Regions from separate parts of the Tepidicaulis sp. genome, predicted to be linked through region 2. Evidence: predicted binding sites of a transcription regulator. Region 2 holds the regulator's gene; the other holds the start of a gene.
What was found. Region 2 encodes LexA, which represses DNA repair genes until DNA is damaged. Its sites were predicted from a motif close to TGTTCNNNNTGTGTTCNG; they were not measured.
Positions count from the first base shown of each region.

Region 1 (5,684 bases), 1.6 Mb from region 2:
ATCCAGGATACGCGGATGGTGCGGAAAACCGGCGCCGGAACGGCCTGCCGGAGAAAGGCCCGAGCCCTTTATTTAACGACCATACACGGTTAAGAGGGGGTTAAGGTAGAAGCCAAAACACAGCCGGAGACCCTTTATGGTGCGATTCGAAAATGTGGGCATGCGCTATGGCATGGGACCGGAAGTGTTGCGCGATGTCTCGTTTCACCTGGAGCCGGGGTCTTTTCATTTTCTTACCGGCCCGTCCGGGGCGGGCAAGACCTCGCTTTTGAAGCTCATGTTTCTGGCTCACAAGCCCTCGCGCGGGCTGATTTCCATGTTCGGCCATGACATCGCCACGACCGACCGCAAGGACCTGCCGAGCCTGCGCCGGCGCATCGGCATCGTTTTTCAGGAATTCCGGCTGCTCGACCATCTCACGACGTATGAAAATATCGCCCTGCCGCTGAAAGTGGCCGGGCGCGAGGAAGCCAGCTACCGGGCCGATGTGCGCGAGCTTCTGGCCTGGGTGGGCCTCGGTGAGCGTATGGATGCCAAACCGCCGACGCTTTCGGGCGGGGAAAAGCAGCGCGCCGCCATTGCCCGCGCCGTCGTCGCCCAGCCCGAACTGCTGCTCGCCGACGAGCCGACCGGCAGTGTCGATCCGGAAATGGGCCAGCGCCTGATGCGGCTTTTCGTCGAGCTCAACCGGCTCGGCACCTCGATCCTTTTCGCCACCCACGATCATTCGCTGGTCGAGCAGGTGGGGGCGCCCGTCCTCCTCATTCAAAACGGGGAGCTTGTTTATCATGGCTGAAAGCGCCGGCGCCCCGCCCGAAGAGACGGGCCTGCCCTGGACCGAGAGGCTGCGCCGCATGGCCGCGCCGCAAAAAGGCGTCATGCCCGCTGCTGGCACAACGGGGCCGACGCTGGTGCTCGTCATCGCCGCCATGAGTTTTCTGGCCTGCCTGGCGCTCGGGGCCTCACTTATCGTCTCAAAAGCCGCCAGCGGCTGGGAAAGCGATCTCACCGGCACCTTGACCGTGCAGGTGAAGCCGTCCGATGAAGTAAGCCCCGACGATCAGATCGCCGCCGCCCGCTCTCTTCTCCTCGCCACGCCCGGCATCGTGAAAGCCGAAGCGCTCGGGCAGGAAGAAACCGCCGCCCTGATCGAGCCCTGGCTCGGCACGGGCACGGTGTCGGACAGTCTGCCGCTGCCGCGCCTCATCGACGTGGAACTCGACAAAGACGCAGAGATCGACATGGAAGCGCTCGCCGCGCGCCTTGCCGATGCCGCTCCCGGTCTCGTCCTCGACACGCACCGTCAATGGATCGAGGATCTTCTGGGGGCCACCTCCGCGGCGCGCTTTCTTGCCTTTGCGGTGCTGGTGATCATTTCGGCGACAACCATCGCGCTTGTCATCTTCGCTTCGCGGGCGGGGCTTTCGGCCAACCAGGAAGTGGTGGAGGTGCTCCATCTTTGCGGCGCGCGGGACGGCTTCATCGCCGCCGAAATCCAGCGCCATTTCTTCGACCTGGGCTGGCGGGGCGGCCTGATCGGCTTCGGCCTTGCGCTCTTCACATTCCTGCTGATGGAAATCCTGGCAGCGGACGGGGCGCTCTTTCTGGTGCCGCTTCCCTCGCTGTCCGCGCTGCATTATCTCTGGCTGATGGTGGTGCCCGCCGCACTTGCGCTTGTGGTGGCCGCCACGGCCCGCTTTACCGTGCTTAGGGTGCTCGGACGGATGATGTGACGCGGCCCGTTCAGCCCCTGTATACTCCCCGGCAATAGACTGAAAGTAATAGACTGTAAAAGTCAGGGTGCCCGAGAGGCGCCGCAAGCCCCGGAGGCGAAGTGGAGGAGCTGGAAATGGCTGAGGCCGGCCGGCAAGCGAGAAACGGGACTGCAGGCTGGATTGCCCGCCTGGCAGGCACGCTGCTGCTTGCCTTGCTTCTGGCCTATCTCATCGGCCTGATCGGTTTCATTCAGTCGCTGGAAAAGAAAGCGCCCGCAGCCCTTGCCCCGGCTGACGGCATTGTCGTGCTAACCGGCACGCCCGAGCGGCTTTCCGAAGCCATGGGCCTTCTCGACAGCGGCAAGGCGAAGCGGCTGCTCGTTTCCGGCGTCAATCCGGAAGTCACACGGGAGGAGTTGCGCGCCGCGCTGAAAGCCGATCAGGCGCTGTTCGATTGCTGCGTCGATCTCGACTGGCGGGCTGAGAACACCATCGGCAATGCCATCGAGACGGCAACCTGGGCGCAGGAAAACGCCATGCAGCGGCTCATTGTCGTCACCAGCGCCTATCACCTGCCCCGCGCACTGCGCGAGCTGCAAAGCGCCATGCCCGAGGCGGAGCTGACCGGCTATCCCGTCTTTCAGGATCAAGTCCGCCTCAATGACTGGTGGGCTTATCCGGGCACGGCAAAGCTTCTCGTTTCCGAATATACGAAATATCTTGTCTCCTTCGCCCGTACGTATCTCGCCCCGCCGGTGCCCGGCTCTTAAGGCGCATTCCATAGGACGGTTCCCGTGCTCTTTCTGCGTTCCGCGCTTTTCAATCTGGTTTTTTATGTGTCCTCGGCGGTGATCTGCATTGCGGTAACGCCGGCCTTCATCCTGCCGCGCGGCGTCATCGTTTTTTGCATGCGCGCCTGGTCGCGCTGGACCATGTGGCTGCTGCGCGTCATTGCAGGCACGCGCTATGAGTTGCGGGGACTGGAAAACCTGCCGGAGGAGCCCGCGCTCATCGCCTCCAAGCACCAGTCCATGTGGGATACGATCATCTACGCCGCGATCTTGAACGATCCGGCGATCGTGCTGAAAAAAGAGCTGCTCTATATCCCCTATTACGGCTGGTATTCGATAAAAGCACAGATGGTGCCGGTGGACCGCGCCTCGGGCGCCAGCGCGCTTCGCAATCTCATCCGCCATGCCAAGAACGCGCTGGCGCAGAACCGGCATCTGGTGATCTTTCCCGAGGGCACGCGCGCGGCGCCCGGATCGCGCAACCCTTACAAGCCCGGTGTCGCCGGGCTTTACAGCCAGCTCGGCATTGCCTGCGTGCCCGTGGCGCTCAATTCCGGCCTCTACTGGCCGCGCCGCAAGTTTCTGCGCAAACCGGGCACCATCGTGCTGGAATTCCTGCCGCCTATTCCCCCCGGCATGAACCGCAAGGCCTTCATGGCCGAGCTTGAGGGACGCATCGAGCCGGCGACCGATAAGCTTCTGGCCGAGGCCGGTTTTTCCGGCTGAAACGATGCCCCGGCACCAACGCCTAAAGTAACACCCCTGCAACTCTCCCGGCCTAAACTAAGCCCGCCTATCGCGCCCTAGGAAAGGGGCTGGTGCAGGCGGGCCACAAACCCGTGAACATTAACGGAACATTCATTGACGCCAGGGGTCCGGCTTCCTAGCTTATAGGGCCCTGCGGGAGCGCCCGCGCAAGGAGAGTGAAATGGGTGAACGCCCGGCCATTGCAGAGGAAATCTGGAACCTGAAATACCGGTTCCGCAGCCCGGATGAAAACCCCCAAGACGGCAGGGGCGATGCCTCTGTGCGCGATAGCTGGGCCCGGGTCGCCTCCGCCCTGGCGCTGGCCGAACCCCATGACCGGGTGGGCTGGGCGGCGCGCTTCTATCAGGCGATGGAGGATTACAAGTTCCTGCCCGCCGGGCGCATTCTGGCAGGCGCGGGCACCGGGCGCGACGTCACGCTTTTCAACTGCTTCGTCATGGGCACCATTCCGGACACGATGGCGGGCATCTTCGAAAATCTGAAGGAAGCCGCGCTGACCATGCAGCAGGGCGGCGGCATCGGCTATGACTTCTCGGTGCTGCGCCCGAAAGGCGCACCGGTCAAAGGCGTGGGCGCGGATGCCTCCGGTCCCTTGAGTTTCATGGATGTGTGGGACGCGATGTGCCGCACCATCATGTCGGCGGGCGCGCGGCGCGGCGCGATGATGGCGACGATGCGCTGCGACCATCCGGACATCGAAGATTTCATCGACGCGAAACGCGAAGCGGGGCGGCTGACGAATTTCAATCTCTCCGTCCTCGTCACCGATGCCTTCATGCAGGCGGTGGAAGAAGACGGCGATTGGCAGCTCATTTTCGAAGGCAAGGTCTTCAAGACCTTGCGCGCCCGCGCGCTCTGGAACCACATCACCGCATCGACCTACGCCTATGCCGAACCCGGCGTGATCTTCATCGACCGCATCAATGCCCGCAACAACCTGCATTATTGCGAAAGCATTCAGGCGACGAACCCCTGCGGCGAGCAGCCCCTGCCGCCTTACGGGGCCTGCCTTCTCGGTTCGCTCAACCTTGCCGCTCTCGTCAAACATCCCTTCGGCGCCGAAGCCCATATCGATGAAGACGAGCTTGCCGATCTCGTCCATGTCGCCGTGCGGATGATGGACAATGTGATCGACGTCTCGCGCTTTCCCCTGCCCGAGCAGGAACATGAGGCCAAAGCCAAGCGCCGCATCGGCCTTGGCGTGACGGGCCTTGCCGATGCGCTGTTGATGTGCGGCGCGCGCTACGGGGCGCCGGAAAGCCTGACGCTCATTCACCGCTGGATGAGCCGGCTGCAACACGCCGCTTATGCCGCCTCCGTGGAGCTTGCCAAGGAAAAGGGGCCCTTCCCGCTTTTCGAGAAGGAACCCTATCTCGCAGGGGAAACCATCAAGGCATTGCCCCAGCACCTTCAGGATGCGATTGCGCATCACGGCATCCGCAACGCGCTTTTGACCTCCATCGCCCCCACCGGCACAATCTCGCTTTTCGCGGGCAATGTCTCAAGCGGTATCGAACCGATTTTCGCGCCGAGCTACCGGCGCAAGGTGCGCCTTGCCGATGGCAGCACGCGCGAGGAAGAGGTGGTGGATTACGCCCTTGCCGAATACCGCGCCCTTCACGGCGCGGACGCGCCGCTGCCCGAGGCCTTCACCACCGCGCAGGACCTGACCCCGGACGCCCATATCGCCGTGCAGGCCGCCGTGCAGCCTTATATCGACAGCTCGATCTCCAAAACGATCAATTGCCCCGCCGATATAAGCTTCGAGGCGTTCAAGGATATTTACACCAGCGCTTATAAAGCGGGCCTGAAAGGCTGCACCACCTACCGCCCGAGCGAGGTGCGCGGCTCCGTGCTCTCGATCTCACCTGCCGAAAGCCCGGCGGAAGAAGAAAGCGGCGCGCCCGTTTTCGAAGTGAAAGACGGCGTCGTTTATATGTCCAAACCGCTCGAGCGCGATGCGGTGCTGCCCGGCTATACCTACAAGCTGCAATGGCCCGAAAGCGATCACGCCATTTACATCACGCTGAACGACATCATTCAGGACAAGCGCCGCCGCCCCTTCGAGATTTTCATCAACTCGAAGAACATGGAGCACTATGCCTGGACCGTGGCGCTGACGCGGATGATCTCCGCCGTCTTCCGGCGCGGCGGAGATGTCACTTTCGTGGTCGAGGAACTAAAAGCCGTGTTCGATCCGCGCGGCGGCTCCTGGATGAACGGGCGCTATGTGCCCTCGCTTCTGGCCGCCATCGGCGAGACGATCGAGCGGCACATGATCGATATCGGTTTTATCGCCAAGCAAGACGGCAAACCGCTCAGCGAGGGCAAATTGCTCGAAGGGGCGGTGGTAACGGGGATGAAAGGCTGCCCGCGCTGCGGTGAACGCGGGCTGGTGCGACAGGAAGGC
Region 1 covers NZ_OZ244942.1:3,076,766-3,082,449, forward strand. Annotated here, with positions in the region: gene ftsE (cell division ATP-binding protein FtsE) at 137-796, shown strand; gene ACOQOT_RS14655 (cell division protein FtsX) at 789-1,733, shown strand; gene ACOQOT_RS14660 (YdcF family protein) at 1,850-2,485, shown strand; gene ACOQOT_RS14665 (lysophospholipid acyltransferase family protein) at 2,510-3,232, shown strand; gene ACOQOT_RS14670 (adenosylcobalamin-dependent ribonucleoside-diphosphate reductase) at 3,435-5,684, shown strand, end outside.
Region 1: the regulator LexA is predicted to act here: its motif matches at 3,346-3,363, upstream of ACOQOT_RS14670 (adenosylcobalamin-dependent ribonucleoside-diphosphate reductase).

Region 2 (5,684 bases):
GAGCTTGAGCCATGAGCGATATTCTGGAGCGCATCGGCGCCTATAAGCTGGAAGAGATCAAGGCAGCGAAAGCGGCCAAACCCTTGAGCGCGCTTGAAGTGGAGATCGAAAGCCAATCGCCGGTGCGCGGTTTTTACAAGGCGCTGCAGAAGACGGAAGCGCAAGGGCGCTACGGGCTGATTGCCGAGATCAAGAAGGCAAGCCCGTCCAAAGGCCTTATCCGCGAGGACTTCAACCCGCCGGAACTTGCCAAGGCTTATGAAAAAGGCGGGGCGGCCTGTCTTTCCATTCTCACCGACACGCCATCCTTTCAGGGCGCGCCGGAATATCTCGTCGCTGCCCGCGCGGCAACCGCCCTGCCCGTCATCCGCAAGGATTTCATGTACGACACCTATCAGGTGGCCGAGGCGCGGGCGCTGGGCGCGGATTGCATTCTCATCATCATGGCGGCGGTCAGCGACGCACAGGCGCTCGAACTCGAAAGCGCCGCCCACGGCTATGACATGGACGTGCTGGTGGAAGTGCATAACGAGGAAGAGCTGGAACGCGCAGGCGCGCTTTCCTCGCCGCTGCTCGGCATCAATAACCGGAATTTGAAGACCTTTGAGACGACATTGGAGACGACAAAGCGTCTCGTACCCTTTGTCCCCAAAGGCAAACTGATTGTCGGGGAAAGCGGCCTCAACACGCCCGCTGATCTTGCCATGCTTTCCGCTTGCGGCGTGAACAGCTTTTTGATCGGGGAAAGCCTGATGCGTCAGGCGGATGTGGAACAGGCGACGCGCACATTGCTGCATAGGCAAGAAATGAGAGCCTGACCCGATGAGCTACGAAATTCGCCTTGCCACACTTGACGATGTTCCCGCTCTCGGCCCCGTCGAGGTGGCGGCGGGACAGCTCTTCAAGACCGTCGGCATGGGGCATCTTTCGCATAAATTCATGGAACCGGAAATGGCGGCCGCCTTCGTGCGGGCCAAAGGCTGTTTCGTGGCCGAGGCGGAAGACGGCGCGCTGGCCGGTTTTGCCATGTCCGCGCCGCTCGACCATTCGGTCTTCATCCATGAAATTTCCGTCGATACCGCCCATGGCCGGCAAGGGCTCGGAGGGAGGCTTATCGGCGCCGTTTCCGACTGGGCCAAAGCCCTCGGCAAACCGGCGGTGACGCTTTCCACCTTCACGGACGTGCCCTGGAATGCGCCTTATTATGGCCGCCAGGGATTTTCGGTGGTAGAGCGGGAGGACTGGTCGCCGGCCTTCTTCATCATTCATGCGCATGAAGAAGAAAGCGGCCTTCCCATCGACCGGCGCTGTTTTATGCGCAAGGAGCTTTAAGCATGGCGGGCAAGCTTTCCCATCTCGATGACAAGGGCGCGGCGCATATGGTCGATGTTTCGGCCAAGGATGTGACGCAGCGCACCGCAACCGCCAAAGGGCGCATCGAAATGGCACCGGAAACGCTTGCCCTCATTCTCGACAACAAGATCACCAAGGGAAACGTCATCGAGATCGCGCGCCTTGCCGGGATCATGGCGGCGAAAAAGACCGCGGACCTCATTCCGCTCTGCCATCCCTTGATGCTTTCCAAAGTCTCCGTCGAACTTGAAGCCGACAAGGAGGCCTCTGCCATCGAGGTGAGCGCCACGGTGAAAGTGAGCGGGCAGACGGGCGTCGAGATGGAAGCGCTGACCGCCGTCAATGTTGCGTGCCTGACGATCTACGACATGGCGAAAGCGGTGGACCGGGGCATGCGCATCACCGACATTCGCCTGACGCATAAATCGGGCGGTAAATCCGGCACCTTTGAGGCCGGCTAAAAGGTTCCTCATGGCTCTTCTTCCCGTTGCCGACGCGATCGAGAAAATCGGCGCTGCTATTGCCCCGCTTGAAGCGGAGCGCATTCCGCTCGCCGAAGCGGGCCACCGGGTGCTCGCCCGCGATCTTGCCGCTTTGCGCACGCAGCCCCCTTTCGATGCCTCGGCCATGGACGGCTATGCGCTGAGGGCAGAAGACGCCGCCAAGGTGCCGGCGGAGCTGAAAGTGATCGGTGAAGCACCGGCCGGGCGCGCCTTTGAGAGCAAAGTAGGCTCCGGCGAGGCGGTGCGTATTTTCACCGGCGGGCCGCTGCCTGAGGGCGCCGACACTATCGTCATTCAGGAAGATACGGAGCGCAGCGGCGACACCGTGCGCATTCTGGAAGCGGCCGTCCCCGGCAAACATATCCGCCGCGCCGGGCTCGATTTTAGCGAAGGAGAAAGCGTGCTTAAACAAGGCGCGCTGCTCGGACCCGCCGCGCTCTCCCTTGCCGCCGCTGCGAACCATACTGCGCTCGATGTTTACCGGCGCCCGCGCGTTGCATTTTTTGCGACGGGCGATGAGCTGGTGCCTCCGGGCGAGGAGCCGGGCCCTTCGCAAATCGTCGCCTCGACGGGCGCGGGCCTTGCCGCCCTCATCCGCCGCTGCGGCGGCGTGCCGCTCGATCTTGGGATTGCACGGGACAACCGGGAAAGCCTTCTGGAAAAAGCGGACGCTACAAAAGACGCCGACATGGTGGTGACGCTGGGCGGAGCCTCGGTCGGTGAGCACGATCTCGTGCAGGATGTGCTGGGCGGCGCCGGGCTCGACGTCGCCTTCTGGCGCATTGCCATGCGCCCAGGCAAGCCCTTGATGTTCGGTGCGCTCTCGGGAAAACCTTTTCTCGGCCTGCCGGGCAATCCCGTCTCCGCGCTTGTCTGCGCCGAGCTTTTCCTCAGCGCCGCGCTGATGCGCCTTCAGGGGCGGCAAGCGGCGCACCCCCGGCTTTTGCCCGCCCGCCTTGCCGTGCCGCTCAAAGCCAATGACACGCGCCAGGACTACATCCGCGCTGCGCTTGAGGAGGAGGACGGGGAATGGCGCGCCAAGCCGCTTTCCGTTCAGGACAGTTCCATGCTTTCCGGCCTTGCCCGCGCGGGCTGCCTTATCGTGCGTCCGCCCCATGCGGCAGCCGCGGAAACCGGGGCGCTGGTTAATGTCCTCCCCCTTGAAGGGTAATTTTATCCACAGAAGGGTTGACGCGGAAAAAGAACCAAACTAGAACAAGTGAAATGTTTATCGTTTGTTCTAGATATTGGGGCCGCACCCATGCTCACACGCAAACAGCATGAACTTCTTATGTTCATCAACGAACGCCTGAAAGAAACGGGCGTTGCGCCTTCCTTCGACGAAATGAAGGAAGCGCTGAATTTGCGCTCGAAATCGGGCATTCACCGGCTCATCACAGCGCTGGAAGAGCGCGGCTTTATCCGCCGCCTCGCCCACCGGGCCCGGGCGCTGGAAGTGCTGAAACTGCCCGATGCGGCGGCCCCGAGCCTGGCGCGCGGGCGCGGCTTCGAGCCGGAGGTGATCGAGGGCGGCGGCGCCCCCGCTGCGAGCCTGGCACCCGCCCCTGCCAATGAGAACGATGCCCTACCCGTCTCCGTCATGGGCCGGATTGCCGCCGGTACGCCGATCGAGGCGCTGCAGGAGGAAAGCCATCAGGTTTCCGTACCGCTTGCCATGCTCTCCAACGGCGAGCATTACGCGTTGGAAGTCAAAGGCGATTCCATGATCGAGGCCGGCATTCTGGACGGCGACACCGTGATCATTCAGCGCTGCGATACGGCCAATAATGGGGAGATCGTTGTGGCGCTGGTCGATGGCTACGAAGCAACCTTGAAGCGCCTGCGCCGGAAAGGCGATTCCATTGCGCTGGAAGCGGCGAACCCTGCCTATGAAACGCGGATCTTCGGCCCGGACCGGGTGAAGGTTCAGGGCCGCCTTGTCGGCCTAATGCGCCGCTACTAAGCGCCTGCAAACTACCAGGGGCGTGTCCAGGGCCGGATGCCCTGCACGCCCCTTACCGTTTCCACTGTCAGCTTTCCCTCATTCCAATAAAGCGCCTGCGTGCCCGTGCGCGATAAATCGCCGTAATCGAGCACCAGCCGGGCATGGCAGGCTTTATCATCAAGCCCCCATCCCACATCTTTTTCCATCACAATAATGTCTGCCCACGGACAATCCTCAAGCAGTGCCCGCTCGTCTTTGATGTGAGCGATGCGCGGGGCGCCCGGCGCTTCATAGAGACAGGAAAGCCCGTCGCAGCGCCAGGGCGTCTCTTCCGCCGCCGCGCGGGGGCTGCGGGTGTCGCCTTCCTCCCGCAGCCAGATGGAAGCCTGAAAGGCCGGGCGCGATGCATTGAGGATGAGCTTGCCGTCTTCGCCCCGCACCGCAATAAGGCGGGCATTTTCGGATATGAGAATATCGGGGCGCGGCGCAAGCGCCCAAAGAAGAAGCCCGCCCGCAAGAAAGAGGCTGCCGGCAAAGCGGACCCGCCCCTTCCATAAGGCAAGCCAGAGCCCGCCCAAAGTGACGAGCCCCAAGGCGGCCTCCGGTCCGCCCGGCACGCCGCGCACCGCGCCCGGCCACGCGGCAACGGTGGCAGCAGCAGCAAGCAATCCTTCAAGCCCGAGCTCCATAATGGCGAGCGGCCAGGCCTCGAGCCCGAAAGGCATGAGCGCGAAAGCGGCAACGGCAAAAGGCATGACGAGCAGCGCGACAAGCGGCATGGCAAGGAGATTGCCTGCGAGGCCATAGGCGGCGACACGGTTGAAGTGGAACGCGGCAAAGGGTGCCGTGGCGAGCCCGGCAATGAAACTCGTCAGCAAGAGCCCGGCCCCATAAAGCAGCGCAAGCTGCAGCGGCCCGCGGGCGCGCCAATCCGCGAGCAAAGCATTGAGCTGCGCGGCGCGGGTTTCATACACCGCAACCAGTGCCGTCACGGCGGCAAAGGACATTTGAAAACCGGCAGAGAGCACGCTTTCGGGCCGGAGCACCAGAAGCGCAAAAGCGGCAAGCGCCACATTGCGCATGGTCATGGCCGGCCGGTCGAGCATGAGCGAGAGCAGCACAAGCGCGATCATGATGAAGGCGCGCTGGGTCGCCGTGCTCATGCCGGAAATGACGAGATAGGCGGCGGCACCTGCAAGCGCGAGCCCGGCCGCCCATTTCTTCACCGGGTAATGCAGCGCAAGGCGCGGCACCAGCGCCATGAGAAGGCGCAAGCCTCCGAAGAGCGCGCCCGTCAGCAGCGCCATGTGAAGACCGGAAATCGCCAGCACATGGGCAAGGCCCGAGGCGCGCAAATTTTCTTCCACCTCTTGCGGCAAATAAGCCCGCTCGCCGGTCATCAGCGCAACGGCGACCGCGCCGGTGTCGGGCGACATGGCGGCGAGCACCCGCGCGCCGATAGCCTGGCGCAGCGCATGCAGTGCTCTACGGGCGGCAACAAACACGCCCTCCGCCTCTCCCTGGATTTCCGGCGCGCCCAGCATGACGCCGCCCGCGCCGATCCCCTCGAACCAGAGCACCCTGCCGTAATCGAACCCGCCGGGCGCGGCAGGCAGGCTATTGGGCCAAAGCTTCACCGGCCCTTCGATCCGGTCACCGGGCCGCAGCGCCAGCGCGCGCGGGTCCGAGCCCCGGTAGGTGAGGCGAACCTTGCGGGGCGGGTCCGGCACATGTTCCAGCGCCTCGATCTCTACATCGGCGCGCAGCCGCCCGTCGCCCTCCCGGCTCACCGCGCTCACCGTGCCCTGCAAAATGCCGTAGGAGAGCTCACCCGTGAGCGGGGAATGATCGATAATGCTGACGCGCAGCCCCGCGAGCGCAAA
Region 2 covers NZ_OZ244942.1:1,475,563-1,481,246, reverse strand. Annotated here, with positions in the region: gene trpD (anthranilate phosphoribosyltransferase) at 1-15, shown strand, start outside; gene trpC (indole-3-glycerol phosphate synthase TrpC) at 12-818, shown strand; gene ACOQOT_RS06935 (GNAT family N-acetyltransferase) at 823-1,332, shown strand; gene moaC (cyclic pyranopterin monophosphate synthase MoaC) at 1,335-1,814, shown strand; gene glp (gephyrin-like molybdotransferase Glp) at 1,825-3,027, shown strand; gene lexA (transcriptional repressor LexA) at 3,118-3,819, shown strand; gene ACOQOT_RS06915 (ComEC/Rec2 family competence protein) at 3,831-5,684, opposite strand, start outside.